2 linked regions of the Halotia branconii CENA392 genome follow. The protein of the gene in region 1 binds, or shares a complex with, the protein of each later gene. Links are inferred from orthologs where the notes say so. Each region holds a gene or a part of one and is shown on either strand. Other genes may lie near its edges.

Evidence for each region.
Region 2: the proteins of carA (region 1) and carB are in contact, whole or in part, in a solved structure (PDB 1KEE), measured with the Escherichia coli proteins. The link is inferred for Halotia branconii CENA392 from one-to-one orthologs.

The regions. Positions count from the first base shown.
Region 1 is NZ_CP124543.1:203,512-218,270, forward strand. What follows is about bases 4,008-6,806. They hold carA (glutamine-hydrolyzing carbamoyl-phosphate synthase small subunit), read left to right. Parts: upstream 4,008-4,723; coding sequence 4,724-5,890; downstream 5,891-6,806. Other genes in these bases: QI031_RS00980 (retropepsin-like aspartic protease family protein), read right to left, coding at 4,008-4,232; QI031_RS00990 (STAS domain-containing protein), read left to right, coding at 6,043-6,438. In the rest of the region: QI031_RS00960 (GxxExxY protein), read right to left, coding at 1-322; QI031_RS00965 (Coenzyme F420 hydrogenase/dehydrogenase, beta subunit C-terminal domain), read right to left, coding at 356-1,552; QI031_RS00970 (hypothetical protein), read left to right, coding at 1,817-2,065; trpD (anthranilate phosphoribosyltransferase), read left to right, coding at 2,198-3,253; more of QI031_RS00980, read right to left, coding at 3,183-4,007; QI031_RS00995 (Mini-ribonuclease 3), read left to right, coding at 7,145-7,627; 23S rRNA (guanosine(2251)-2'-O)-methyltransferase RlmB, read left to right, coding at 7,724-8,698; QI031_RS01005 (DUF1816 domain-containing protein), read left to right, coding at 8,787-9,089; QI031_RS01010 (hypothetical protein), read left to right, coding at 9,296-9,784; QI031_RS01015 (IS701 family transposase), read left to right, coding at 10,225-11,490; QI031_RS01025 (PIN domain-containing protein), read left to right, coding at 11,946-12,353; QI031_RS01030 (hypothetical protein), read right to left, coding at 12,445-12,582; QI031_RS01035 (hypothetical protein), read left to right, coding at 12,581-12,712; QI031_RS01040 (alpha/beta fold hydrolase), read right to left, coding at 12,713-13,555; QI031_RS01045 (CAP domain-containing protein), read right to left, coding at 13,626-14,261; QI031_RS01050 (CAP domain-containing protein), read right to left, coding at 14,419-14,759. UniProt on the Escherichia coli protein: Small subunit of the glutamine-dependent carbamoyl phosphate synthetase (CPSase).
Region 2 is NZ_CP124543.1:5,772,244-5,788,044, forward strand. What follows is about bases 1,948-5,788. They hold carB (carbamoyl-phosphate synthase large subunit), read left to right. Parts: upstream 1,948-2,324; coding sequence 2,325-5,588; downstream 5,589-5,788. In the rest of the region: QI031_RS25540 ((2Fe-2S) ferredoxin domain-containing protein), read right to left, coding at 1-443; QI031_RS25545 (Asr1405/Asl0597 family protein), read right to left, coding at 516-773; DNA starvation/stress protection protein DpsA, read left to right, coding at 1,237-1,791; QI031_RS25560 (RNA polymerase sigma factor, RpoD/SigA family), read left to right, coding at 6,541-7,497; QI031_RS25565 (DUF760 domain-containing protein), read left to right, coding at 7,789-8,130; 8-oxo-dGTP diphosphatase MutT, read left to right, coding at 8,406-8,843; QI031_RS25575 (CBS domain-containing protein), read left to right, coding at 9,111-9,569; phycobilisome degradation protein NblB, read left to right, coding at 9,666-10,331; QI031_RS25585 (PEP-CTERM sorting domain-containing protein), read right to left, coding at 10,565-11,278; pyk (pyruvate kinase), read right to left, coding at 11,907-13,673; crtR (beta-carotene hydroxylase), read left to right, coding at 14,096-14,995; QI031_RS25600 (protein kinase domain-containing protein), read right to left, coding at 15,434-15,801. UniProt on the Escherichia coli protein: Large subunit of the glutamine-dependent carbamoyl phosphate synthetase (CPSase).

The sequences.
Region 1 (14,759 bases):
TGATCAGCAAGCCAAGGCGTTTGTTAGCAAGACTAAGATACGTTAATAGTTGTTTCTTGTGTACTGGATGAACTGCTTCTACTGATTTGAGTTCGATAATCACCTTGTCTTCAACAATAAGGTCTGCACGAAAACCTACCTCCAAATGTACATCTTCATAAACAACAGGTATGGGTCGCTCTGCCTCCACCTGCAATCCTCGTTTCCGTAACTCATATTCCAAAACAGCCTGATACACAGACTCCAATAATCCAGGTCCCAAACTTACGTGAATCTTGTATGCAGCATCAACAACCATCTTCGCAATTTCATTTTCATTCATCTTTAACTTTGCGCCTTCGCGCCTTTGCGTGAGCTATTCTTCCGGCAACTTATACTGCCCCACAATCCGCTTAGCATACTCCGGCACATGCCCCTCCAACTTCTTGGGATGATTCCGCTTCACATACAAATAATTCCTAGTAAAGTGCGAATCAATCGAAAACCGCGCATACTCCAAACCCTTCGGCCCAATTCTTTCAATCACCACACCCATGAGTTTCGCCGCCCACATCGGCAAAGTCACACCCTTATCATAAGCAGGAATACTTTGCTGTACAGCTTCTTGACGATTTCCTTGAGACATCACTGGCTGAGTATCTAACTGGTCTTGCACCAAGTCCAGCATTTCTTTACCAGTATCATTTCTGACTACAATCCACTGCCAGCCAAAGGGTGCGCCCATATAACCAACGACTAAATCTGCCAAGGAGTTAACGTAATCAAAGCAACTCATGCAGGAAGGAGCAAAGACATCTTTAAGTTTGTTAGTTTTCAAACCAAAGAAAGGTACGGTTTCTGTTGATCCGTCTTCATGTTTGAAGTGAACCCGAAAATCTTGCATAAATTCGTAATGTACAACAGTATCAGGCGATCGACTGGTGGTTTCTAAGAATTTTTGCAGTCCGTCGCGGGTAACATTATCTACGCAAGGTGTACCTAAAACATATAGTTTTTCTAAACCCAGTTGTTTTTCTACGGCTCGCAAAGCTTGAATTTGGCAACCAACACCAATTACCAATAATCGCTTCATTCCCGATTGTTCTATCTGTTCCAAAATAGAAAGGTTGGGTGAAAGTGTTGGTTTATTTACTCGTGCTGCTAGTATTTCTTCTGGGGTAAGAGCAATCACAGGCATGGGTTGAAAGCGGTCTTCTTTGGTGTTTTGGACACAGACAACACCTTCTACTAAACCGCGATTCAGCATTTCAATGGCGATGCTGCTAACAATACCCGTCCATTGTGCGCCTTCGATGGGCTGCTGTTTTCGCGCCGCCATCATGTCTTGATGAACACCAAAGTAGAGTTCATTGGCGTTATCGAGATCGCGCGATCGCCTGTGAGTTTGTTCTTCAAGTTCGCCTATTTGCTGATTAATAAAAGCACAAGCTTCCTTGACATAATGAATATAATATGTATCGCACAATCCGCATTCGCTACAAAGTTCTTTAGCAGGGCGGCGGCTAGTAGGTTTAAGAGCTTTGGCTTTTTTGTGAGGATAAACTGAGGTCATATAAATTTTTGTTTTATCCAGGAATCACTTTTATTACAATACCTTTACTGGCTATGAACTTTACGATACGTTTTTCAACGCAGAGGGACGCAAAGTAACGCAGAGTTTTACCTAATTTAATTCGCTACAAGTTAATGAGAGAGTATATTAGGACTTTTCTGACATAGTATTAAAAGCAAAATTTAAGGCTTAAGTAAATTTTACGAAGACGTAATAGTTTAACTGAGCCTAAGCTCTGGATAATGAGGTTTCCTAGATCAGCTTATGACACTCTACGATCCAGATCAATCAGGGCAGAAGGCTCTAGAAAAGTTACGTGTAGCAGCAACTAGCGCCAGCTTAACTTTAGAAACTGCTCAACGAGACTACGCGCAAGCTCAAATCGAAGTTTATAAATGGTTAAAACGATATAAACTTGCCTTAGAAAGTCTCAAAGAAACTACTACTTCTAGTTCAAGCACCGTTGTTAACTTAGAACTAGAATCACTGCGAAAGCAACTAGAGCAAATGTAGTCACTAAGACATCTACCTGAAATACCTTCTCTTCCTTTGCGCCTTTGCGCCTTTGCGTGAGGCAGATTCATTTCTTGTTCCCATTTTTCGGTAGGATAGCTCCCAGACTCACAACACACTTCAACCGGAGCTATGACAACCTCGCCAATTCCTACTCAACAATGGTATATCCTCCTGCAACAATTAATTGATGGCCAATCCTTATCCCGCACTCAAGCAACCGAATTGATGCAAGGATGGCTAAGTGAAGCAGTTCCCCCAGAATTATCAGGAGCAATTTTAACAGCACTGAACTTTAGAGGCGTTTCTGCTGATGAATTAACTGGAATGGCTGAGGTATTACAATCACAATGCTCACCCCTGAGAACTGATAACTCACAACTCAGTACAGTCATAGATACCTGTGGCACTGGTGGCGATGGTTCATCAACTTTTAATATTTCTACAGCCATTGCCTTTGTCGCCGCCGCTTATGGCGTACCCGTTGCCAAACATGGTAATCGTTCCGCATCAAGTCTGACAGGAAGTGCAGATGTTTTAGAAGCCTTGGGTGTAAACCTGAATGCCTCTAGCGAAAAAGTGCAAGCAGCACTATCACAAGTGGGGATCACTTTCTTATTTGCCCCTGGTTGGCATCCAGCATTGAAGGCAGTGGCTTCGTTACGCCGAACTCTAAAGATCCGAACGGTATTTAATTTGCTTGGGCCATTAGTCAATCCGTTGTATCCCACTGGGCAAGTTGTGGGGCTATTTACTCCTAAACTTTTGGCAACTGTTGCCCAAGCATTACACAATTTGGGTAAACAAAAAGCAATTGTTTTACATGGACGTGAAAGACTTGACGAAGCTGGGCTAGGAGATGTTACAGACTTGGCGGTGTTATCTGGAGGTGAAGTGCAAGTAACTACTCTTGATCCTCTGGATTTAGATATAACACCTGCTCCCATCGGTGCGCTGCGGGGTGGAGATGTCTCAGAAAACGCCGCAATTCTCAAAGCAGTACTGCAAGGTAAGGGTACTCAGGCACAACAAGATGCAGTCGCTTTAAATGCCTCTTTGGCGCTGCAAGTAGCGGGTGTTATCCCATTATTAGATCACGCCCAAGGTATTAATGTAGCTAGGGAGATCCTACAGAACGGTACTCCTTGGGCAAAATTGGAGCAATTAGTCCAGTTTCTGAAGGATTGATTTGTGATCGCGACTGTGGGCGAAATTCTACAACGTTACGTTTAATGGTGACATCGTAGTTACCAAAAAAGTCATGTCCTAATAATCCAGTTTCTAATTCTAAGCCAGCGATCGCTACTGGCACTTTATTTACTCTTACGCCACCGACTGCCATCGAATCAACATAACCCACAGGAAACTCTACAGCTTTAGAACTGGCGGTGTTAGCCTTGGCTTTTCCGACTGGTACTATCCCCAAAGCATTAGCCATTTGTTGAGTAATTACAGTTCCACTGGCTCCTGTATCTACAATCATGTCAAATTGTTGCTGTCCATTAAAGGTAACTGTGACAATTGGCGTTCCCCCAACTCGCCTTCTAATTGGGGCAACAAATACTTCTTTTTCTGAAGGAAGTATTTCTGATGAGGAAAAAATCGGTCTAGTTGGTGGCAATTTGACTCGTACAGGTGGGGGTACTGGTATGGGAACCTGGGGTGAAGTTTTTACTTGGGGAACAGCAACTACTATTTTTGGGGGATTAGCTTTAGCTACTGGTGGAGGGCTGGGAGCAGCTTTGCGTAGAGCATACTTCACTTGAAGCTGGTATTCTGAGATTTTAGCTTGAGCGATCGCAAATTCCGAGCTTTGTCGCCGGACTTTTTTCATTAAGGCGATCGCATCTTGAAACTGACTCGCCACTAAGTTCCAATCATCTGGGGATTGAGCAGATTGGCTGATACTTAAAGCACCCGCAGCTTTATCTAAACCTAGTTCAAAAGAACTGGGTTCCATTACCGACGGTGGCAAGTCTTCTGGTTCTGGAATGACTGGTGCTGTTGGTTCTCCAGGAGACGGCGTTACCTGATTGTCAGTCACTACCGACTGTTGATTGCGAAGAATCGCACCAGTTTGTTTTTCTTGACTACAAGCAACACCCAGAACCGCTAAAACACTTGAAATCAAAATCAGGGCTGCACGAGATAAAAAAGACTGAAGCATAATTAACTTCGATTTAAACTGCCCAAGGGACTGCAAATCTACTTTTGCCACCGATTCCCCTTTCAAAATTTTATCTTTTTAATTTTTAATTAATTCCCTTAAGAACGCGAAATTTCTTAACTCATGGGATAATTACATTCGCAGTATTGACTAAAGTGGGGATCAAAGACTGTTCATTCTTAACTGTTGACCGCTAAATGTCAACTGTCAAGAACTAGAGAAAGCAGGGGAGGCAGGGGAAGCAAGGGAAGCAGAGGAAGACAGGGAGACAGGGAGACAAGGGGATGGCAAGACAAGAAAAGCAGCGCGGTCTTTGTTGGAACAACTTTCTGCGGGCTGCCTCACCAAGTGGAACGACTGCGGGAGACATTATCTTTCCCAATTCTCCTTGTCTCCAATTCTTCTTTGATCCCCTCTGCACCCCGCACCCTGCCCCAATTCCTCTTCTCCATGCCCCATGCCCAATGCCCAATGCCCCAATCTTTTAGCTTATGCCTTTGTCTGATACAATCCCTGCTCTACTTGTCCTGGCAGATGGAACCACTTATCGCGGTTGGTCTTTCGGTGCGACGGGAACCACAATCGGAGAAGTGGTCTTTAATACTGGCATGACAGGATATCAAGAAGTATTAACTGACCCTAGTTACTGCGGTCAAATTGTGATTTTTACCTATCCTGAATTAGGCAACACTGGCGTTAATCCTGAAGACGAAGAATCGGCTCAACCGCAAGCCAAAGGTGCGATCGCTTGTAATATTTGTTACAAACCAAGTAACTGGAGATCAACACAATCCTTGCCTGACTATCTGAAACAATACCAAATACCAGGTATCTATGGAATTGATACCCGCGCTCTCACTCGCAAAATTCGCATGTTTGGAGCGATGAACGGCGGCATTTCCACCACGATTCTAGATGAGATGGAGTTATTAGAGCAGGTACAAGCAGCTCCCAACATGGCAGGATTGAATTTGGTACGTGAAGTCACAACCTCCAAAGTTTATGAATGGTCAGATCCTACAATCCCAGCTTGGGAATTTAACTCAGAATCGGCGGCAAATATCGGAGAATCTTTTACCGTTGTTGCCCTTGACTTTGGCGTAAAACGTAATATATTGCGTCGTTTAGCAAGTTATGGCTGTCGGGTGATAGTTGTTCCTGCTGATACACCACCAGAAGAAATTCTCAATTACAATCCAGATGGTGTTTTTCTTTCCAACGGGCCAGGCGACCCTGCGGCAGTTACTGAGGGAATTGCAACTACCAAAGCATTGCTGCAAAGTCAAAAACCCATTTTTGGCATTTGTATGGGACATCAAATTTTAGGTCATGCCCTTGGAGCAGAAACCTTTAAATTAAAATTTGGTCATCGCGGTCTCAATCAACCTGCGGGTTTACAACAAAGGATAGAAATTACTAGCCAAAACCATAGCTTTGCGATCAACCCAGATTCATTACCTGAGACAGTTGTAGAAATCAGTCACCTTAACCTCAACGATCGCACCGTTGCTGGGGTACGTCACAAATCTCTGCCGATATTTTCCGTACAATATCACCCAGAAGCCAGTCCCGGCCCTCACGATGCTGATTACTTGTTTGAACAATTTGTCCAAGCAATGCAAACAGCACGTCAAGCGACTATAGGGCATAGAGCATAGGGTATGGGACATAGGTTATTTTCTCCCTCTGCTTCCCCTGCTTCCCCTGCCTCCCCTGCTCCCTGCTCCCTGCCCCTCTGCTTCTTCCCCTGCTTCCCCTACCTCGCCTACTCCAGCAGGTTCTAGACAATTTGCACAAAAACCATCTATACTTGAGCGTTCACTTTAATGATGAGGAGGGAATTATTGCTGAGCCACTTAATCTAACCGTGAGCCTAAGAGGCACTCGTGAAGTCCGGGATAACTGTCAGCTATTCCGCCTCACAGGTTTGTTAGATGCATTTTCTGAACCGACATTTCGCAAAGTACTCGGTAACAAAATTGATGAGGGACCAAAGCACATTATCTTGGATCTCTCACAAATCGACTTTGTTGATAGCTCTGGCTTGGGCGCGCTCGTGCAGCTAGCCAAACAAGCTCAAACCGCAGATGGCACTTTGCAAATTGTCACTAATGCAAGAGTAACTCAGACAGTCAAACTTGTTCGCTTAGAGAAGTTTCTTTCGCTGCAAACTTCAGTTGACGCAGCGCTAGAAAATATCAAGTAGTATTGATCGTTTGATTAGAGAGTTCAATTTAGCTATCCGAATGCTTGATCTGGATAGCTTAATTTTTAGAGACGCTGGCAAACAACCTCTCTCCTTGTGAGAGAGGGACAAAAGCCAGCAGATCTAAAATGTCAGCATATTGCCAAGAAAATAAGTATATCTCAATATGTCAAAATAAAGGATAGATATACACAAAAAAACTTTGTAGCCTTTAGCTATACTGAAAGATAGCAGGGTTTTTAGGCATGTATAACTAAATAATTTGTATTTTTAGTCTATCAAATATTTGATATTTTAAATGACTACTTGTCAAATAAAGGAGACTATTTATGACTAACGCATAGGTAACGGAAAATATAACCGCAGAGGACACAAAGAAATAGGAGTTTCAGAGAGTTATTGCGTAAGTCCTAATACTATAGTAATCCGGTTTGATTCGGTGAATTTATTTGTGTAGGTAGGGAACAGGAAACAGGAAACAGGGAACAGTTAAGAAGGGATAGATATGCACTGAATCGTGTTCAAAAATCAAATAGGAGTCCTATATAAAGATGAGTTTTCAGTACAAGTTCAATTAAAAAAGATAAAATTTAATCATTAATTTTGATAGTGTTGATTATGCTAGATATACCAGCATGGCATATCCAAAAAAGAGTAAATATTTTTACTGCCTTTTGAATTTAGCCCATTCAGGAATGATTAACTTGTGAAGTCAAAGGAGGAAAAGCTATTAGATGGACAACAAGATGAAGCCCCTCAGCTAAATTCATCTTTGACCCAAGCATTCTTGGCAACTACAGCCCAATTACCACAAGAGATTTCCCAGACACAATTACAACAAATTTCTCCTGCTGCCTTAGCGTATTTAGGAGATGCAATTTATGAATTGTATGTTAGGATGTTCTATCTACTGCCATTACAGCGGACAGACACCTACCATCATTTGGTAGTAGCACAGGTAAGAGCCGAAACCCAGGCACTTCATTTGCGATCGCTAATCCCTGATCTCACAAAAACAGAATTAGAAATTGTCCGACGAGGTCGTAACGCTGCCACAAAACGCCCAAAACGAGTTGATCCCGATATCTATCAACAGGCAACTAGTCTAGAAACTTTAATTGGCTATCTTTATCTCACCGATTCCCAACGCTTAACCGAACTGTTGCAAAAACTTCACTTAGAGAAATAGTGGGCAACTCCATCTTATGAAAGGAAATTCAACAGTTGAGATCCGGTAAATTCAAGGAATCTGGAAGCCCACCCACAAGCTATACCCAAAACTGATATGCAAAATAAACCAAGAAAAATCAAGACTTCTGGCGAACCAAACCGTGGGCAACCGCTGAAAATTAAGACTAAGCGTGTCATCGCTAATTCGATTCACACTCCTAGTCCTAAACATAAAAAAGGGGATAGTAATTCTCTATCCAATAGCCCACGCCCACACCGCGATTTTTCTCATCCATCTCCATCTCTAAAACACACAGAAGATAACGACTTGATTTATGGTCGTCATCCCGTTTTGAGTGCTTTAGAAAGTGAGCGAGAACTGAATCGCATTTGGGTTACTCCTCGCCTACGCTATGATCCCCGTTTTCATCATTTGATTCTCCAAGCTAAAGACAATGGCACAGTCATTGACGAAGTAGAACCAAAGCGCTTAGACCAAATTACCAACGGTGCTAATCACCAAGGTATAGCAGCACAAATAGCTCCCTATACCTACATTGAATTGCCAGATTTGATTGAACAAACAAAATCAGTAACTGACCCTGTAATTGTAGTAGCTGATGGCATCACTGATCCCCATAACTTAGGTGCAATTATTCGCACCGCCGAAGCTATAGGCGCTCAGGGATTAGTCATACCTCAAAGAAGGGCATCAGGAATCACTTCTACCGTTGTCAAAGTGGCAGCAGGTGCTTTAGAAAATTTTACTGTCGCCAGAGTAGTCAACCTCAGCCGCGCCTTAGAAGAATTGAAAGAGGCTGGTTTTTGGATTTATGGTACTGCCGCTGCTGGCAGTGAACCTCTACATGCAGTCAAGTTCAGTGGCCCGATCGCTTTGGTAATTGGCTCTGAAGGTGAAGGTCTGAGTCTGTTGACACAACGCTCCTGCGATGTACTGGTATCAATCCCCCTGATGGGTAAGACCCCTAGCCTGAACGCTTCAGTAGCCGCAGGTATGGCGCTTTATGAGATTTATCGCCAGCGATCGCTAAACACGTTGTACCTAGATAAATTACAAAAACCTCTTTAAAAATTAAGAGGAAAAGAGTATAAAGAAATGTAAAAGTAAAATATCGTTGTTTAAAATTTAGTACCACGTTGATCAATCAGCAACAACTATGAAAACAATTTGGGATAACCTGAAAGAATCTTTGATTAACACATTTAACAGTCTCGGCTTAGCTTGGTGGGTGGAAATAGTAACGCAAAATCCGCGTTGTACCTACTATTTTGGGCCATTTTTAAGTTCTGCTGATGCGAAAGTGGCACTTAAAGGCTACGTAGAAGATTTAGAAGCAGAAGGCGCACAGGGAATAATTGTAAATGTTAAGCGCTGCAAACCAGGGACTCTCACAATTGCTGAAGACTTGGGGGAAAGGATTGACCGCAAAGTAAAGCCTGTCTTTAGCGGTCTGATGTAAGTAAGGCAAGAGAGTCAAATAAGAGACAGGGGAGCAAAGGTGATGGTTTCTACTCCCTTGTTTTTTTGATTTTTGACCACTGACTTAGGGCAGATCGGCCTCAATCTGTGGAAGAGTGGTTACAACTGCTAGTTCCTAAACAGGAGTCGCAATCATATACATCAGTTTCACCACGAGTTTAATCACCATTTACGGCAGATCCTTGGATGTGGATACGATGGTCTTTCTTGTTTTGGGTGTGCCTAGGTTTAGGAGTTATCAATCTACCATCAATTGTTCATGAACGTGATTTGGCACAGATTTCTTCGCGGGCTTCCATTCTAGCTTTTCTAGCTTTTTTAACTGCACTTTTTGCACCTATTACTGAATTTGGAAAAGTTTTTAGGTGGAGACCTGTGTTTGTGGGTTTGATAGCAGCTTTTCTGGGAGCATTAGTAGCTCCATCAGTAATTTCTGTTGAACCTACTCATAGTTTTTGGGATGTAATTTTAATTTATGCGTTCTTAGGTTACTTTTTAGGTCTTCTTTTGGGAGTACCGTCTGTAATTTTAGGAATTACCAAGAGAGATTTACAAGCATATTTCAATAGGTTTATGACAGTTGTAATTTTGCTAGGAGTTTCTCTGTCAGCTATAGCTTTAAGTTGGGCAATTTTTGCTTACCCTTTCTTGTTAAAGCAGTACGGTCAATCGTAGGCTAGATTGACACAAGAAATCCAACAGCTTTTCTTCGCCACCGTTGTTTCAAACAAACACTGGCTTCATGGTTTGAGATAAAATATAGGGATAATATTGAAATAATGCAAACCCAATAACAATTCGCCAACTCCGCTATAGCAAAGAAGAATTTGTTCGACGTGGCAAAGAGATCTATAAAGCTCAAGTTCGATCTCAAGTCGAGGAAGGCATCATGGCAAGATTGTGATAATTTACCTAGAATCGTCATTAACGCAATAGAGGAGAGGATGAGCAGACTATTACTTGAGATTTCAAACGATGTCGCGGAATCTCTTCAGCTTCCACCTTCAGAACGCCTCTCTCGTCTACAACGGGAATTAGCGGGACTTAGGCAAAAAAAGAGACTAAAAAAGGCTATAATGCAGAATTAGTATAGGTTTTACGTCAAATTAACCCCCATGAAAGAGACAACTCCCACAGCTATGCCCCCATGCTTTGAAAAATGGTGTCAAAGGTTTGACGATGTATTTGGTCATAAAGCGCAAAAAAGGGAGTTTAGACATTATTTAGGGGGGTTGTTAGGAGAAAGCGAACGGAAAAACTTGTTGCAGCTCGCAGAAAATGCCGTAGGAGTAAATTACCACCGATTACACCACTTTTTGACAGATTCCCCTTGGTCGGCCACAAAGGTGAATGAACGACGCTTAGAGGTAATGAACAAGTGTAGTCAGACTAAAATCAGTAGAGGATTTAGCTTGATAATTGATGATTCAGGGCATAGGAAAAGTGGTAACTTTACCGAAGGTGTGGGAAGACAATATATCGGAGAAATTGGCAAGACAGATAATGGAATAGTGGTGGTAACAACTCATTTATATGATGGGAGAAAAAGCCTACCATTAGATATAGAGTTATATCAACACGCTGATTCATTACCCGAAGGAAAACAAGACCCTCTATTTGAGAAAAAAACAGAGATAGCAATTAAGTTAATAGACCAAACAAGAGAGCGAGGATATCAACCAGGAATAGTGATTGTAGATGCCGGATATGGTAACAATACATCATTCCTATTAGAACTAGAAAATCGCAAATTAAAGTATTTAGGAGGAATAGCCAAAAATCGGAAAGTCACAATTAGTGAGCAAGAGAATAATCAACGAACAATTAGGATAGATGAGTTAGCAAAGTCTATACCCCAAGAGGCTTTTAGCGAAATTCAACTCAATTTAGATAAACCTAGAAAAGTATGGGTAGCAACTTTTGAAGTAGAGATATCACGTCTGGAAGGTAAACGAAGTATAGCTATCTTCATGAATGCTGCTACTTTTTCTGATGCCACAGATATCGACTACTTTATTACCAATGTTTCTACATCTGTTGTAACTTCAGAATGGATAGTAAACACCTATTCTCAACGCAATTGGGTAGAGGTCTTTTATAGAGAAGCCAAGGGTTTTTTAGGATTGAAAGAATATCAAGTCCGAGATAAAACCAGTCTCATGCGACATTTTATCTTGGTATTTTGTGCCTATACTTTTGTCCTTTGGCATCAGTTGACTGGTGGTTTTAGACGTAGGTGGGCAACTAAACCGTTGAACACTTTTACTGAGGCTTTAGAAGCCTTTAGAACTGCTATTTCTTTCCGATTTATTGAGTGGTTGACTGTTAATCGTGACGTATTTGCCGCTCATAAAGCCAGTTTCGGCTTTATTTGGGCTTGATTTTTCCTTAAGTCCCGTTAGCAGTTCGTTTATACCAAAAAGGGTTGCTCTCTTTTGGGAAAGCACGGGAGTTAGCACAAATGACAAAATGGGAGTTTCACTCACTACTTGGAGATGAGGCAATTGAGCGTAATTACGATTTAGAAGAACTGGAAAATGACTTAAATACTTTGGAGCATTTAGATTGAGAGCCATCAGTAACTCTTCTGTTTTGATTGCTCTGAGCAGCATTGGTCAATTGTCTATACTGACGCAGAGATTTACAGACGGAATTCTTATCCCTCTTGTGTCACTCTCGGAAAACAATAATCGAAGCAAGATTCTGAAACTTTGATTGAATAAAGCTTTGAGCCTTTATTTTCTAACAGTAACTAAAATTTGTAGCCTAACCCTGAAGATTATAACTCTGAAAGGCTTTCAAAGATTGGCTTCTCCCAAAGTGACAAAACAGGGTTATTCCACAAGCAGTCTGGTATGAAATTGTGGAGACTGGGGCAGGGCGGGCAGGGGCGGTAGAAGTTGCAGTAGGCTTAAACGTTTGGCTCACTGTTCAGGAGGTGGAGAACAAGACTCTGATATCATTGCTACAGCAAGATTTGGATAAGGGCGAAGCAGAAGCGATTGCATTATTGCTTGAGCAGTCTTTAGAAGCACTATTGCTGGATGAAAAGAAAGCGCGACAAGTTGCACGACGCATGAATTTACAGATACTTGGTACGTTGGGTCTTTTAATTTGGGCGAAACGGCAAGGAGTGATTGTTAACTTGCAAGAACAGCTTGATGCCTTGCGAACTGTGGCTAAATTTCGTTTGAGTCAGCAGGTTTATGACGAAGCTCTCAGACAAGTTGGGGAATTGCAATAGTCCCGACGAGGGCTAACAATTCAAATGCAGCGGACGGTTGAGAGTCTATGGTGCTGAGTTCGAGGGTACTTGCAGCCGCTCAGCCGGAACGTTAGGCAGCGATTGTACCTGCTTGGTCGCGTACAGCTAAACTACTGACACAGAGAAGATGGCTATCAAATGAACCCGATATAGAAGTATTAAAATTGTTGGTTGAGCGATCGGTAGTTAGGACTGTAATGAGAAACATGGATTCAGAAACCGAAACTCAAATCTGCGAGTGTGAAGCGCGACTTTACAACGCAATGTCAGCATCAGACGTATCCGAATTAGACTTGCTCATCGCCGCAGCAGTTCGAGGTCATCATTGGACTATTTAGTTATTGACCAACTACTTGTGGATGTAATGATAGCCAACAATTAATATCTCCCAGTACCTGCTGGGGAATCTCCCAGGGGAAAAGATGGGCTGTGTTGGGATAACAATGCCACTGACTATTTTGAAGATGTTGAGCAGTTTCTAGGCTCGACTGCGCTGTAATGTGACGGTCTTGCTCACCAGCAAGTACCAAACTAGGACAGTGAATTTGCTTTAGTTCTGTAAGTCTGTTGTAACTAGATCTTAAGGCTGTGGAAAGGGCAGAAGTTGCAGTAGTGGAGGTTTGCCAATAAGCCTGTACTGCTTCTTTGGCGATGTAGTCGTAAGCAGTGGGTGTATGTTGTTGAATTAGATAACGAAAAAGCGATCGCTTGCCAAAGGTTTCTATATTCCACTGCCAACTTGGTTGAATAACGTTCAATAGAGCGGCAACGCCAGTGTAAATATTATCTTGTAAACTAATTGGAGGATGACTCCCACGAGGTCTAGCCGCTGTCGCTACTAAAATTAGACCAGTTACACGCTGTGGCAAGCGCAATGCCAATTCCATCGCTAAAATACCACCAAGTGACCAGCCTAATAACAAACATTTTTCAATCTCAAAACGGTCTAGCAGCGCCTCTAAGTCGGTTAGATGGTCGTACATCTCAAATTTGCCATTAAAGCGACTTTTGCCATAACCGCGCAAATCTGGGGCAAAAGTCTTGTAACGCTTTGACAAGTGATTGGTAAAAACCGAAAGATTACGACCAGAACCAGGATGACCATGTATGCCTAAAATAGGGAATCCTTGACCTTGGATGTAGACATTCAAGTTAGCAGCTTTTGTGGATGAATAAGCCATTATCTGAGGTTTTTTGAAGACTTAGGCGATCGCAGCTGTTGGTAATCAATACAAACCAACAACAAAACAATTATAATTTTTCTGTATATCCTCCAGCATAAGTAATCACGCACATCTGCCTGTATGTGCTATGAATCCCAAAAGCAACTCCTGCGACTTTAAAAGCGGGGTTAAAAATATTATGGCGATGACCGCGTGATGGTACTCCATCATCAATAATTAATTGCATGACAATATCTTGAGCTGTACTAGAACCATAGCTGATATTTTCGCCAGCAGTAATTTCCCATTTGCCATAACGGCTAATGCGAGTAAACGGATCGCTGCCATCTCCACCATTATGACCTGTAGTTCCTTTTGCACCTTGGTCTTTAACGTGATCTCTCGCACCCGAAGACATACCTGGAGATAAGCTTAATGCTGGCACAGGATGGGTTGAATTGAGAAAAGCGATCGCCTCATCAACTGCTTTTATTCCTTCTTGAGTTTGTAAATAAATAAAGTCAGAGACTTTGACTTTTTTGCCTTGGAAGCGCTTTTTATAGTTTTCTAGAATTGGCAGATATGCAGCAGGATTTGTCCGCACTTGATTCATTTCTACTATCACTTGTTGTTCTAACACTGAGATAGTATTTTGCCGTGCCAACTTTTCAGCACCTTTTGGAGTCACTTCCGGCCAAAATTTCCAAAATTGTAGTTTTTGCATCAAAAATCTCACAGCTTAGGAGCGAAAAATTATTATATATTTAGCTCCACAGACTGAATAAAAGTTTTCGGAAAGCATTACCCAAAATCCTTGTAGAGACACAGCACTGTCTCACCATGCCCCATGCCCCATGCCCTATGCCCAATGCCCAAAAACTTTATCTTTCCTGATATCCACCAGCGTAAGTAATCACACAGATTGTTCTATAGACTTTGTGAGTTCCGTAAGCAACCCCAGCAACTTTGAAAGCACTGTTAAAGATATTTTTGCGATGACCGCGTGATGGTACTCCATCATCAACAATTAATTGCATGACGATATCTTGGGCAGTCTTTGGCCCATAACTGATGTTTTCGCCGGCGGTGGTTTGCCATTTTCCATAACGGTTGATGCGATTAAAAGGATCGCTGCCGTCACTACCATAGTGACCTGTTGCACCTTTTGGCCCTTGGTCTTTGACATGATCTTTAGCACCCAAAGACATACCCTTAGATGCAC
Region 2 (15,801 bases), 5.6 Mb from region 1 along the record:
CGATCGCTTAGACTTGCTTCTAGTGCCTGACAAACTCCTTTAGCACCGCGTTTCATACAGTCAGACTTTTGACACACTAAAATCGTAGCTTTAGTTTTAGCTGGTTTGGTTTTGGCGTGATGATCTTCTGGGGGTTGCTGTCCTGGTGTGAGAGTCGGAACTTTCCCCATATCACTTTGCGCTGCCATTACCTGTTCAGCCTTCAGTGTCACTATGTCACTTTTTTTATCATATTTTTTTTCACCAACAACTTGTAACCAAGTGCCTGGAGGTAATCTCCAGTCAAAATTAGCTCTTAAATGTTTTGCAAGTTTTACATAGCACTCACCTTCAGAAGTTGCTAATGTCAAGCCTTTGAGTTTATAGCCATCTTTAATAACAAAATCAATAAATCTTCCTTCTAGGCGAAATTCTGAAATTTTCTGATTGTGAGATGCACTCATGTTGTTTGACCTATTTTTTACTAAAGTGAGCCTAAGACATTTAAGTGAGCTGCTTTGAACCGCCGCCAATTATTACAAGTGTTGGTCACGACTATGCCAACTATGTTCAAGAGTCCAAATTAAGTCTTGACGAGAAGCTGTAAATCGTCGCATCACACACCAAAGTTGAAAAGCTGCCGTAGGATTGCCAATTTCGACTTTCAATGGTTGGTTGGCCTCACACCAACAAGGAATATCTAGCTCTTGTAAGCGTTGATAGATTTGCCAGCGGTCTGCCCAACTAACCTCAACAACGTGCTTATTTTCTACTTCTGAACTAAACGATTTCAAAAGACTAGCCCCCAAAGTGCAACTAAATTGCAGTAACTACTATGCTTTTACTCGCCGACGTTTAGCATTCCTGGGAATACAACTTCTTTTCTAAGCATAACTTAAGTGCAAACAATTCTCAATTAGTTTAGCAAAAAAATATAAAAAATTCGTAATAATTCCCTGTTGCAAGCGAGAAAAGCAGAATAGGGGATAGGGCATCCCTTCGGGAATTAAAAATTAAAAATTAAAAATTGATTCGATTTCATTCCCCCTGCCCCTCTGCTCCTCTGCTTCCCCTGCTTCCCCTGCCTCTTCCCCTGCTCTGTTTCTGTGTTCATTTCACTAATAAGTAAAATTTGCACTTTTAAAGACAGATAATCCGAAACTTTATGATATTGAATAGTCTTGCTTTTGTTTTTAAAATGTTAAGATGTAAAGGCTAAACAGTTGGCATCCATAACTGCTAAAAAGAGGGAGAACAATGTCTGATACGCAAACTATGTTACAAAATTTTGGTCAGGTATATGACAATCCTGTTTTGCTGGATCGCAGTATAACTGCTCCGGTAACCGAAGGATTTAATGTCGTATTAGCTAGTTTTCAGGCACTTTATTTACAGTACCAAAAACATCATTTTGTAGTTGAAGGTGCAGAATTTTACTCACTGCATGAATTTTTCAACGAAAGTTATGACGAAGTTCAAGACCATGTCCATGAAATTGGTGAGCGCTTAAATGGACTGGGTGGTGTGCCAGCCGCTAGTTTCAGCAAACTAGCAGAATTAACCTGCTTTGAGCCAGAAGCCGATGGCGTATTTTCTTCTCGCAAGATGGTAGAAAATGATCTAGCGGCAGAACAAGCCATCATCAATGTGATTCGCCGCCAAGCGGCTCAGGCAGAGAGCTTAGGCGATCGCGGCACACGCTATTTGTACGAAAAAATTCTCTTAAAAACTGAAGAAAGAGCTTATCATCTGGCTCACTTCCTTGCTAAAGACAGTTTAACCTTGGGGTTTGTTCAACCTGCTCAAAACTAATAGCCTCATCATCTAGATTGGTTGACTCTAGACTGAAGAAAATGTTGGCGAACCAAGGTCTTAAAAAAATATAAAGAATGGCAGAGAAATGATACATATCTCTGCCATTTTTAATTTAAATCAATAAAACAACACAAGATATAGTTTTAATCAGGGATAGATATTAAAAATTATTGGCAATAAGCTAGCTAGGAAATTTTCTTATTCAAGTTGATTATATAAAAATAACTGTTAGAAGTAAGTGTAGAAAATAAATATTGAATTATTGCAAAAATTATTAGTTTAAATCAAAACTATTAGCAAGCAGCTAGGAAATTATTTCTTGGGAATTAACTAAAATTAGACATATACAAAAATAGAGATAATGGAAAATATGAGGTAGATCAAAGAGAGTAACTGTATAAAAACCTCCTCATCATATTTCTCTAGTGTCTGTTATCAAACCTGGAAAACTTGATAATAAATAATATGAGTGAGGGTAAAGACCCTTAAAATAATCAGGATTTGTATTCTCGTACTCCAACCCAACAACTATGCCCCGCCGTCAAGACCTCCGGAAAATACTGCTGTTAGGCTCTGGCCCAATTGTGATTGGACAAGCCTGTGAGTTTGACTACTCTGGTACTCAAGCCTGTAAAGCGTTGCGAGAAGAAGGCTATGAGGTGGTGTTAGTTAACTCTAACCCTGCCACAATTATGACTGATCCAGAAACGGCCGATCGCACCTACATTGAGCCGTTGACACCAGAAATTGTCGAAAAAGTCATCGCCAAAGAACGCCCAGATGCTTTACTACCGACAATGGGAGGACAAACTGCCCTGAATATCGCAGTCGCTCTAGCGAAAAATGGGGTATTAGAAAGGTACAATGTTGAATTAATTGGCGCTAAACTACCAGCCATCGAAAAAGCCGAAGACCGAAAACTTTTTGGTGAGGCAATGGCCAGGATTGGGGTAGCTGTGTGTCCCAGTGGTACAGCCGAATCTTTAGAAGAATCAAAAGCGATCGCCCGCCAAATTGGTACTTATCCGCTAATTATTCGCCCTGCCTTTACAATGGGTGGTAGTGGCGGTGGTATAGCCTACAACCAAGAAGAATTTGAAGAAATGGCACAGGTAGGTATAGATGCCAGCCCCGTTTCGCAAATTCTGATCGACCAGTCTCTACTCGGCTGGAAAGAATACGAGTTGGAAGTAATGCGCGATTTAGCAGATAACGTCGTGATTATCTGTTCCATCGAAAACCTTGACCCGATGGGTATTCATACTGGAGACTCAATTACCGTCGCTCCTGCTCAAACCCTCACCGATAAAGAATACCAACGGTTGCGGGATATGGCAATTAAAATCATCCGCGAGATTGGTGTAGAAACTGGTGGTTCTAATATCCAGTTTGCCATCAATCCCGTAACTGGAGATGTAGTTGTGATTGAAATGAATCCCCGTGTATCTCGTAGTTCCGCTTTGGCTTCTAAAGCTACAGGTTTCCCCATTGCCAAGATGGCGGCAAAGCTAGCTGTGGGTTATACCCTAGATGAAATTAAAAATGACATCACCAAGAAAACTCCCGCATCTTTTGAGCCGACAATTGACTATGTAGTTACCAAAATTCCTCGCTTTGCTTTTGAAAAGTTCCCAGGTTCAGACTCAGTGCTGACAACCCAAATGAAGTCAGTGGGTGAAGCAATGGCAATTGGGCGGACATTCAATGAATCCTTCCAAAAGGCGCTGCGTTCCTTAGAAACTGGACGCGCTGGTTGGGGTTGCGACCAACCAGAAAAATTACCCAGTGGCGAACAAATTCGCGCCCTTTTACGAACACCTAACCCCGATCGCATCTTTGCTGTGCGTCATGCTTTACAATTGGGACTAAGTAGCGAGGAAATCTACGAACTCACAGGTATTGACCCGTGGTTTCTAGATAAAATACAGCAACTGTTGGATGTAGAGAAATTCCTCAAGCGGACACCATTAAAGCAGTTGACAAAAGCTCAATTGTATGGAGTTAAGCGGGATGGATATAGCGATCGCCAGATTGCTTTTGCTACTAAAACAACCGAAGATCAAGTCCGCGCCTACCGCCAACAATTAGGAGTTATCCCTGTTTACAAAACTGTAGACACTTGTGCTGCTGAATTTGAAGCGTTTACTCCTTACTACTATTCTACCTACGAAGAAGAAACGGAAGTATTAGCCGCAACAAAGCCGAAGGTAATGATTTTAGGCGGTGGCCCTAACCGCATTGGCCAGGGAATTGAGTTTGACTATTGTTGTTGTCATGCTGCTTATGCTCTGAAAAAAGCAGGGTTTGAGACAATTATGGTCAACTCAAACCCAGAGACAGTCTCTACAGATTATGACACCAGCGATCGCCTTTACTTTGAGCCGTTGACAAAAGAAGATGTCCTTAACATCATCGAAGCTGAAAATCCTGTGGGTGTGATTATTCAGTTTGGCGGACAAACACCATTGAAGTTAGCTGTTCCCCTCCAACAAGTACTTAATAGCGATCAATCAACGCTCAGCACCAAAATCTGGGGTACATCACCAGATTCTATCGACATGGCAGAAAACCGGGAGCGATTTGAGCAGATTCTCAATCAGTTAAAGATTGCTCAACCGCCGAACGGTATTGCCCGGAGTTATGAAGATGCGCTGATTGTTGCTAAACGTATTGGTTATCCGGTAGTGGTGCGGCCTAGCTATGTATTAGGAGGACGGGCAATGGAAATTGTCTATTCTGATACAGAATTGGAACGCTACATGAGTTTTGCAGTGCAGGTGGAACCAGAACATCCAATTTTAATTGATAAATTTTTAGAAAATGCCATCGAAGTCGATGTCGATGCGATCGCCGATCACACAGGACAAGTAGTAATTGGCGGTATTATGGAACACATTGAACAAGCCGGGATTCATTCTGGAGATTCCGCTTGCACTTTACCCTCGATTTCTTTACCACCAGCGGTACTTAATCAAATTCGCACTTGGACAGTGCAACTAGCACAAGCACTATCAGTTGTCGGGTTGATGAATATTCAGTTTGCTGTTGTTGGCGCTCAAGGCTATTCTCCTCAAGTTTACATTCTTGAAGCTAATCCCCGCGCCTCGCGTACAGTGCCGTTTGTTTCTAAGGCTACGGGTGTGCCATTAGCAAAACTTGCATCTTTAATTATGTCTGGTCAAACTTTAGAGGAACTAGGTTTTACCCAGGAAGTCATTCCATCTCATATTGCCGTTAAAGAAGCAGTTTTACCCTTTAATAAATTCCCCGGAACTGATACTATATTGGGACCAGAGATGCGCTCTACTGGTGAGGTGATGGGGATTGATAGTGATTTTGGACGCGCCTATGCTAAAGCAGAATTAGGCGCAGGTGAGCGTTTACCTCTGCAAGGAACTGTATTTGTGTCGATGAGCGATCGCGACAAAACAGCTGCGGTTCCTGTAGTTAGGGAATTTATTGACTTAGGCTTCACCGTTATGGCTACCATTGGTACAGGCCAAGTACTCCAAGAACAAGGATTAGACGTTGAGCTAATACTGAAACTTCACGAAGGCCGTCCTCATGTCCTAGATGCCATCAAAAATCAGAAAATCCAACTTATCATCAATACACCCTCAGGCGAAGAAGCTCAGACTGATGCTAGATTAATCCGTCGTACAGCCTTAGCTTATAAAATTCCCATCATTACTACCATCGCTGGAGCCAAAGCTACTGTCGCTGCGATCCGTTCTTTACAAACTACGACTTTAGACGTAAAAGTCATCCAAGAATACTGCACGATACCTTTGTGATGCCCTGACCTTAGTGGTCTGTCAACCTAAAAATTACGGGTGGAGGCAGGCAAAAAAAGAAGGGGAAGCAGGCGCTACTATTCGGTTAAGCATTTTTAACTTGAAATTGCGTTTTGGGAAAAGGTTAAAGGCTTTTCTTTTCCTTTTTACCCTTTTCCTTTCTCCCTTAACCAAAAGGTATTGGGGAAGCAGGGGGAAAAAAGAACTAGACTTTTATCCCATCAACCTAGCAAACTTATCTTGGCAGACCACTAGAAAGCAAGGGTAATTTATTTTACTAAAGAATTGGGAAACTACGGGGAAAATTTGTAGTTGTTCCCCTTTCCTATTCCAAAATCTGCATTAAGCCATATTTACAAGAAAAATTAAGCAATTATTATAGAAGAATAATTATTGTTCTCATTGAGATATTTTAACAAATATGAGGAATTTATTTTTCTCTAGTGAAACATTTATATAAATTGGCTTCCAAATCATGGCAAAATTAGACTTCTGACAAAAGTTATTTTTACTGAAGAACAAGACGCTTTCAACCGAAAATAAATGAATAAAAAGCCTTGTTTGCAAGGAACACGGTTTTTAGACCAGGACAGTAGATAATGGAGCATCAAGAAGAATTATCAAGTGCATAGACTAGAATATATGGAAAATTCTAGGTTGTCAGGTATTCCAAATTTTCTCATAAATGTTACAATTATTAATCATGATTAAATACAAAAAATGTCAATCTTATTACCTTTTATCTAACCAAAGACACTTGTAAAAGCTAATAAAAAACTGTAACGTCTTGCAGTTAAGAGTCTAAATGTGATTAATTACGAGCCACCGAGACTCTCGGACGCACAACTTGCTAACCATCATGGGTTCCCAGTTCAACTGGGTAGCGCCCTCCAAGAGCATCTATCAATTAATGACCCTACCTAACAATCCATCATTACCAAAGAGTAGCGCCATGAAGACCGCTCAAACAGCCACAGACCTCGTGCGGACTTACCTGCGGGAGATTGGCCGTGTGCCACTCTTAACCCACGAGGAAGAAATTTTTTATGGCAAACAAGTGCAGCGTTCTAGCACGTTGCACGAAGTGAGGGAAAATCTTGCTACCCAGTTGGATCGTCAACCAACTATAGAAGAGTGGGCAACGGCGGCAAAACTAGAAACAGTAGAGTTGAACGAGGCGATCGCTGAAGGCGAAATTGCCAAGCGTAAAATGGTAGAAGCCAATTTGCGCCTAGTTGTATCTGTTGCCAAAAAATATATTAAGCGCAACGTCGATTTACTCGACTTAATCCAAGAAGGTAGTATAGGAATGCAGCGAGGTGTAGAAAAATTTGACCCCACGAAAGGTTACAGATTTTCTACTTATGCTTATTGGTGGATTCGTCAAGCCATTACGCGGGCGATCGCCGAAAAAGCTCGCACTATTCGCCTACCGATTCATATTACTGAGAAGTTAAACAAGATTAAAAAGGCACAGCGTCATTTATCTCAACGATTGGGAAGAGCGCCTTCTGCCTCTGAACTAGCTCAAGAATTAGAATTGACACCCAAGCAGGTACGCGAGTACCTAGAGAAAGCTCGATTGCCCTTGTCGTTAGATTTACGGCTGGGAGATAACTATGATACTGAACTCGGAGAAATGCTGGAAGATCCAGGAGCTTCTCCAGAAGAATTTGTCATGCAATCTTCCCTATCCTATGACTTAGAGCGTTTAATGGAAGAACTTACTCCTCAGCAGCGGCAAGTAATCACATTGCGCTTTGGATTAGCAGATGGACAAGCCCTAACTTTGGCTAGAATAGGCGAAATCTTGAATATTAGCCGTGAACGAGTCAGGCAAATTGAGCGCGAAGCTCTCACCAAACTTCGCAAATCTAAAGCTAGCATGGATGAATATTTAGCAAGTTAGTCAATGGTCAATGGTCAACAATAAATTTTTGACTATTGACCCTTTGATTGCGCTCAGGATCAAGGCTGAGTGCGGCGCTGTGCGAAGTCGAAGCTTTGGCTTTTGACTAAATAAGGCGAGAAAACACGCTGTTTTTGGTACGGTTACACCGACTCCTATGTGAGACTTAGCTTGTTACATTATTTGATAGGAACACTCCATAAGAAGCCAAGTCAAATAAAACACAGGCGTTTATTTATTATTAAAATCACAAACACTGTAGCTAGCAGTGGTAATATTAGGAGGTATAAAGTGAGTAACCCATCCAATAAAGTTTCAGAATTTTTTAATAGCGAATCAGAGACTGGGAATTTACTGTGGCAATACGTTAAATCAATGAGTCCAGATACAGTTACCCAGTTATCTAAACCCACCTCTTCCGAAGTCTTGCAAGTAATGGAGCGCAACATTATAGGACTTCTAGGAAATATGCCCTCAGAACAATTTGGCGTAACTGTAACTACAAGTCGAGAAAGTCTTGGTAGATTGCTGGCTTCTGCGATGATGAGTGGATATTTCTTGCGTAATGCTGAGCAGAGACTGAACTTTGAAACGGCTTTGCAAGGAACCGAAAATAATAGTGAAATTGATTAGCAAGTTTAAATTTTCACTAATAAAGTTTAATTCTATTTTGGACTTATGTTTTTTCTCAGTTATGGAGAAACAAACCACCAAAAGTTAGCATCATCTAGAATCCTCACAGTCTACCTTCCTTGAATCCCAAATCCCCAGCGATACGTTAGCAATATCCTCAAAAGAAATCTCAAATGCTAGCATTGTTGGGGTTTTATTATGTGTAAGTTTTAATTAAGATTAGGCGTATGCACAAGACCAAAGCAGTTGATTTCCTGCGTTTTTTTACATAAACCATGCCACCAAAGACGAGTGAAACTAGTTCTTTACCACCTCATAAAATTATTGGTGTTGGTGTAATTTGGAACGAACGGGAGCAAATTTTAATTGATCGCCGTCGTCAAGAAGGTGCAATGGGCGGTTTATGGGAATTTCCTGGTGGCAAGATCGAACCCGGTGAAACCGTTGAAGAATGTATTCAAAGGGAAATTTATGAAGAGTTAGGAATAGGGATTGAAGTCAAAGACCATCTGATTACCATCGACCATACCTATACCCACTTAAGAGTTACCCTAACGGTACATCACTGCCGTCTGCTTTCAGGTATTCCCCAACCCCTAGAATGTGATGAAATCCGCTGGGTAAGTTTGGATGACTTGGAAAAATTTACTTTTCCCCAAGCAAATAGTCAAATTATTGCAGCCTTAAAACAGGAATTAGGAGCTAGGGGCTAGAAGAAAAGTAGAGGAGTAGCACTTCGGCTTACTTCGGCTTCGCTCAGTACAAGACGCTCAGTGACCGGGGGCAGGGAGCAGGGGAAGACAGGGAGACAAGGAGACATTTGTTTCCCCAATTCTCCAATTCTCCTTGTCCCCAATTCCTTTTTCTCATGCCCCATGCCCTATTCCCAATTCAGTAACAATGTATTAACCGAATCAGGTTAAGTCCCGCAATTTTCTACAATAATCCCAGAGACTTTGATTGAGAGTGTCAGTAAGCAAATGCCTAAAACCGTTGCCGATGTGATGAGCCATAGCCCAATTGTTGTCCGGGCTGAAACTCCACTAAAGGAAGCCGTCCAAATTATTGCAGAACGACGTATCAGTGGGCTACCTGTTGTGGATGATGTCGGTAAATTGCTGGGCATTATCTCAGAAACAGATTTGATGTGGCAAGAAACTGGTGTTACGCCTCCGGCTTACATCATGTTTCTAGATAGTGTCATTTATTTACAAAATCCTGCTACTTACGAACGTGACGTGCATAAAGCACTAGGACAAACTGTTGGGGAAGTGATGAGCAAAAACCCTGTCACTATTACCCCTGACAAAACCATTAAAGAAGCAGCACAACTTATGCATGATCGCAGTATTCACCGCTTACCAGTACTTGATGGCGAGGGTCAAGTAGTTGGTATCCTCACTCGTGGCGATATTATTCGAGCGATGGCAGCCAGTTAAGATTAGTTAATGGTCAATAGTCAACGGTTAATGGTCAAACATCTGTTGACTATTAACTCTTTTTTTAGCACTTTTATAAATATTAAGGATACATAAATGAGTATTACTCCTGAATCCGTGCGGCAATTGCTCAGTTCTGAAGACTTGGGCGATCGCTTGCGGGGTGTGAATCAAGCCCGTGAACTAGAACCAGCGATCGCTTTTGAACTGATTCAAGTTGCCATTGGTGATAGTAATTCCAGAGTACGATATTCAGCAGTCAGTCTAATGGATACTCTCGGAACCCAGGATTTAGATTTATCTTTGGATATATTACGCGATCGCTTGCTCAATGATCCTGAACCTGATGTGCAAGCAGCCGCCGCAGATTGTTTGGGTGCTTTAAAGCTACATACTGCTTTTGAGGACTTAGAGCATTTATATCATACAAGCCCAGAGTGGCTGGTACAGTTTAGCATCATCGCCACATTAGGAGAGTTAGGCGATCCGCGAGGTTTTCAATTACTAAAAGAAGCGCTTTCTTCAGAAAACGAATTAGTACAAACTGCTGCTATTAGTTCCCTTGGCGATTTAGGAGACTTACAAGCCGTTCCGCTTTTAGTTCCTTACGCCACAAATTCAGATTGGCAAATCCGTTACAGAGTTGTCCAAGCCTTGACTCGTTTGGGTGGTGCAGATGCCAAATCTGTATTAGAAACCCTGGCGAACGATGAAGTAGAAGCCATATCAAATGAAGCCAAAAAATCTTTGCAGTCAGTTTAAATTTGTGTTTAGTTAACTTTTGCAGAGATCAATCAAGCCATAAAGAAGAGGCAAGGAAGATGGGGAAGGAGAGAATAATAATCCCCATGCCCCATACTTCGGCTTGCTTCGACTGCGCTCAGCAACTAACGCTCAGTATAAGTACCCTATGCCCTATGCCCCCTTCGGGTTCGCAGTCGCCTGCGGAGGGAAACCCTCCCGCAGCGCTGTCTCACCATGCCCTAAACTAATCATCAGATACCTTTAATTTTGCGGCGGCGAGAGATAGCCATTGCTGCGCCAACTATCCCTAAACCCAGCACTGTAGTTGGTTCAGGAACAGTAGCAAACAAACCACCAGAAAAAGACATATTTTTAAGCGAACCGCCGCTATTGAGAGTTGAATTGACACTATCAACTGTTGTATTGTTTGCTTGAAAAGTTAAGTTGCCTGAACCCTTAGATATTTCCCCAAGGGCACTAGTGAAGAAACCATTAAGTGCAACATTTATACTAACGTTGCTACCGCTTTGTGCGACCGAATAACTAGCAGATTGCAAAGTAAAAGTATTGATTTTATCAACTAGCGAGGCAGTATTATCTCCAGCTTGAATCACCCCAGGTATGGTCAATTGACCAAAGTCAATAAAGGGATTATCCGCAGACAAAGCAGAAAACTGGATAATATTACCTATATTGCCTGAATTGAAAGATGTAAAACTTCCTGTGGTGTGAGCAAGTCCAATAGGTGTTATTGGCTGAGGAGTGAAAGTTAGAGATGTTTTTGATAATTCAACAAGGCTAAAGCTAAAAGGACTAGTAGTTAAGCCACCAATTAACTGAAAATCGCCTTTTAATGCAGCCGCTTCGGCAGAATTAGCAAAGGTAAATGTTCCAGCAGCAGCTAAAGGAATTGCAACAGTGACTGCAAAAGCTGCATTTAAGACTTTAGATCTAAAAGTAGTCATTATCATTTAAGGCTCCTATAAATAATTACGAGACCGAGGGGATTATTGTGTTTTTCTGTATTGTTTAATTAGTTATGAACATAGAGATCAATTAGTAAGTAAACTCTAAAAAGCATTTTGTTCATAAACTAAATAGATTGGTTATATTAACCAATTTGGTAGAAGACTCTTACTGTCAGTATTCAGTAGATACCGTGTTCTTTACTTCTACAGAATTACATAGCCTTCTAGAAGTATGCAAGATCTACTGAGTGGTCTTCATCACATTTTTATGTCAATAGTAGACTTCATAAATTTTTTATTGTCTATATAGCTGGTCTTCGTATATTTTGTATTTCATCAAATTATTATAAAAAGCAACCGGAGATTAGGATATCTTCTAATCTCTAGTTAAATTAGCAAGGAATTGTAGATTAAACAAAATATTTTTTAGATATAAAGACTGGAATTATAATCAGACGACATTTGCACCTGAATATTTCAAAAATTAGCAATTTTAGCCCAAGAATAGAGTGTAACTCTGTCTCTGCTTTATTCGATTTTGGATGAAAGCGATCGCGGACATCATATTTTGACCCGAAAAAATGAAGTGTGAAGCCTTTTATCTATACTTCACACTTCATCCTAACTATGGTGTTCCTACCGCCCCAGAGTAAACTAAACCCCGTTGCAGATCGAGCGTTAAAATCGCCCCATCTCGAATTACTTCAGTTGCTGTTTTCACACCCACAATTACTGGTACACCAAGACGCAAGCCAATTACCGCGGCATGACTTGTCAAACTCTCATCTTCAGTAATAATTCCGGCAGCTTTGCGAATTGCCTCAACAAAATCAGCACTAGTGCGGGGTGCAACTAAAATATCTCCAGGATTAAAGTTACTCACTTCCATTCCAGTATGAGCTACTCTAGCGCGACCACTTACTAAACCTTGTCCTAATCCAATTCCCTGACCTAGCACCGCTGTCACCACTTCAACCTTAATCAAATCTGTTGAACCGGAAATGCCTTGGAGTGTGCCAGCAGTCATCACTACCAAATCGCCCTCAGATAACAATTGATTTTCCTGAGCGACATTAATTGCAGCTTGAAATGTTTGACCAGTAGAAGGTAGTCCTAGTACTAATAATGGCTTGACTCCCCATACCATCTGTAACTGTCGTGCCACATTTACATGAGGTGTAATTGCCAAAACTGGTGTTTGAGGACGAAACTTAGAGACATTACGAGCTGTTGCCCCAGTTTGGGTTAAGGTCATAATTGCCGCTGCTCCCAGTTGTTCGGCAATTTGACTCACAGCTTGGCTAATAGCATTGGGAATAGAACGCCTAGCATCTCTGAGTTGACGTGTTGCTGAGTGTGCTTCTTCTTGCTCAATGCGCTCGGCAATTCGTGCCATTGTGGCTACAGCTTCTACTGGATAATTGCCAACAGCAGTTTCATTAGAAAGCATCACTGCATCCGTACCATCTAAAATTGCGTTGGCGACATCCGACACTTCAGCACGAGTAGGACGGGGATTACTCACCATGCTGTCTAACATCTGGGTAGCTGTAATGATGGGAATCCCTAAACGATTTGCGGTTGCAATCAACTGTTTTTGCAGTACAGGCACATCCTCCGCTGGTAGTTCTACCCCTAAGTCGCCTCTGGCAACCATCACGCCATCACATAAAGCTAAAATTGCTTCCATTTGTTCAATAGCTTCATGTTTTTCAATTTTGGCAACCACTGGTACTTGCTTGCCTGTACTGAAAATTAGCTCTTTAATTTCGATAATATCTTGAGGATTGCGGACAAAGGAAAGTGCTACCCAATCTACACCTTGGTCTAAACCAAACATCAGATCTTCACGATCTTTGTCGGTCATGGCTTTAATCGATAGGTAAACTCCAGGAAAGTTCACGCCTTTATTATTAGATAGCTTGCCAGCTACAGTAACACGACAATGTAAATCACCTTTGTCACGGTTAATCTCCTCTACAAGCATTTCTACTCGTCCATCATCGAGGAGAATTTTTGCTCCTACGGGAACTTCTTCTGCCAAATAATCGTAGGTGACGCAACTAATATCTTGTGTTCCAATAACTGGACGATTTGTCAAGGTGAAGCGATCGCCTTTTGCCAAAATTATAGAACCATTTTCAAACCGTCCCAAACGAATTTTTGGCCCTTGCAAGTCTTGGAGAATTGCCACTGGCTGATTTAGTTCAAAAGCAGTTTGCCGAATTAAGCGAATACTACGCTGATGGTCAGCATGAGTACCGTGGGAGAAGTTTAGCCGCAGCGTCGTTGCACCTGCCTCAATAATCGCCTTGAGCATTTCGGGGCTGCTGGTGGCGGGGCCAATCGTAGCGACAATTTTTGTCCGGCGTAGATAATCTCTTAATTGCATAAGGGCTGATTCTAGGGAGCTATCTGGGAAGTCTACTAAATTAAAGATTTAGTATTCAGTCAATGCTATGTCAATGACTTAAGCAGTTACAAAAAAATGGGATTTTGAAAACTAAATTTTGGATTGGGAGTTATTTGTTTTTCCTCATCATTCTCCCTAAGAGTTGTGGGATAGAGTAGTTATCGTACACCAATCTTGGCTCCATCCTCCCTCAGAGAGATTTTGTCACATCATTTCTTTTTTACTTGGCTGACACACCCTAATCAGCAACAAAAACTTGGGTTTCGTCTGGAATCATAGCGTTATTCGTCTGCTTATAAGTAAAGATGTAGATAAATCTTGCTAGACAAAAGTTAACGAAAGTTTATTATTCCCTCATATTTATCGTATATTCTTAATATTTGATTAAAAAGGAGTTACAAATGCTCACGTTGGAGGCACAAAAATCATTAAAAGTCCCACCCAAGCAATTCTTAGCGCCTCCTGGTGATTTAAATCCAACACTGTTGCTGTTTTTAGCAGCAGTGGCAATGCTGGTGTTATCTAATTTTGGTTATTGGCTGTGGCTATGGCCACACTGGCTATGCTTTAGCATTAACACTCTAGCTTTGCATTGTTCTGGGACAGTGATTCATGATGCTTGCCATCAATCTGCCCATCGCAACCGGGTGATTAACGCAATGTTAGGTCATGGCAGCGCCCTGATATTAGCTTTTGCCTTTCCAGTCTTTACGCGGGTGCATTTACAGCACCATGCCCATGTTAACCATCCTCAAGACGACCCAGATCATTACGTTTCTACAGGTGGGCCATTATGGTTGATTGCGGTACGGTTTTTGTACCACGAAGTATTTTTCTTTCAACGGCAACTATGGCGTAAATATGAGCTATTGGAATGGTTTATTAGCCGCTTAATTGTGGGTGTGATTGTTTATATTGCAGTTCAGTATCATTTTTTGGGATACTTGCTCAATTTTTGGTTCATTCCAGCGTTCTTGGTGGGTATAGCACTGGGATTATTCTTTGATTATCTACCCCATCGTCCTTTTGTTGAACGCGATCGCTGGAAAAATGCCCGCGTTTACCCTAACCCCATCTTGAATATTTTGATTATGGGACAAAATTATCACTTAATTCATCATTTATGGCCTTCTATCCCCTGGTATAATTACCAGCCTGCATACTATGTGATGAAGCCACTTTTAGATGAAAAAGGATGTTATCAAACTTCAGGTTTATTGCAAAAAAAGGATTTTTTTGAGTTTGTTTATGATGTTTTTCTAGGAATTAGATTCCATCACAATCAACCATCTAAAAACTAGCAAAGCATACGTGACAGTATGAATAATGAGTGACAAATTATTAATGACAATAATTTATCACTGTACAATTAGAAAATGTTGATCTTTATTGTTATTTAAAATATCAAAGCTTGATTATGAAACCAGTAGAATCCCAACTAAACCAGCCGAAATCAAAACCAGGAAGTGATAACATATTGATTAAGCGCTTTAGTGCTGGGGCGGCAATTGGACTAATAATCGGTGTAATACAATGGTGCAGCTATACCTATTTTTTTAATTCGATTCCGTTAGCGAAAGGTATCATGTTCTGTATAGGACTGACAATCATCTGCGGATTGATGACGCTCAAATGGGGTTACAAAATATTAGAATCTTTGTTGCAGCTATTAGATTAATCTCTCTTCACGACTGTATCATTCATTTGCGTAAGTATCTTATTCTTCGTTTGAGAGTAGCTTAACGGAATTTCTTGAGTAGTTGAATTTGCCAATTTTCTAGGTGAGGATTGGGAGAAATGACCTGCATAGACCAATAACTCAAAAGCATCAGAAATAATCCCGATATAGTACCTACCATTAAACCAATTAGCAAAGCCGATTTACGTGGAAAAGCAGTAATCGTAGTCATGGTACTTTGTTGCTCTGATATTAATGATACTTTTTCTCTTAGAACTTCGTTAGTATCGTTTTCTGATGAAGGAAATTGAGGAACTGTCGTTACATTTACTGGTAGAGAGTTAGAAGGTAATTCTTGTTTTAGTGGGTAGAGATTTCTGGGTGGTAACAACTCCTCTGGTAGAGTAATATCATTGTTTTGATTGTCTA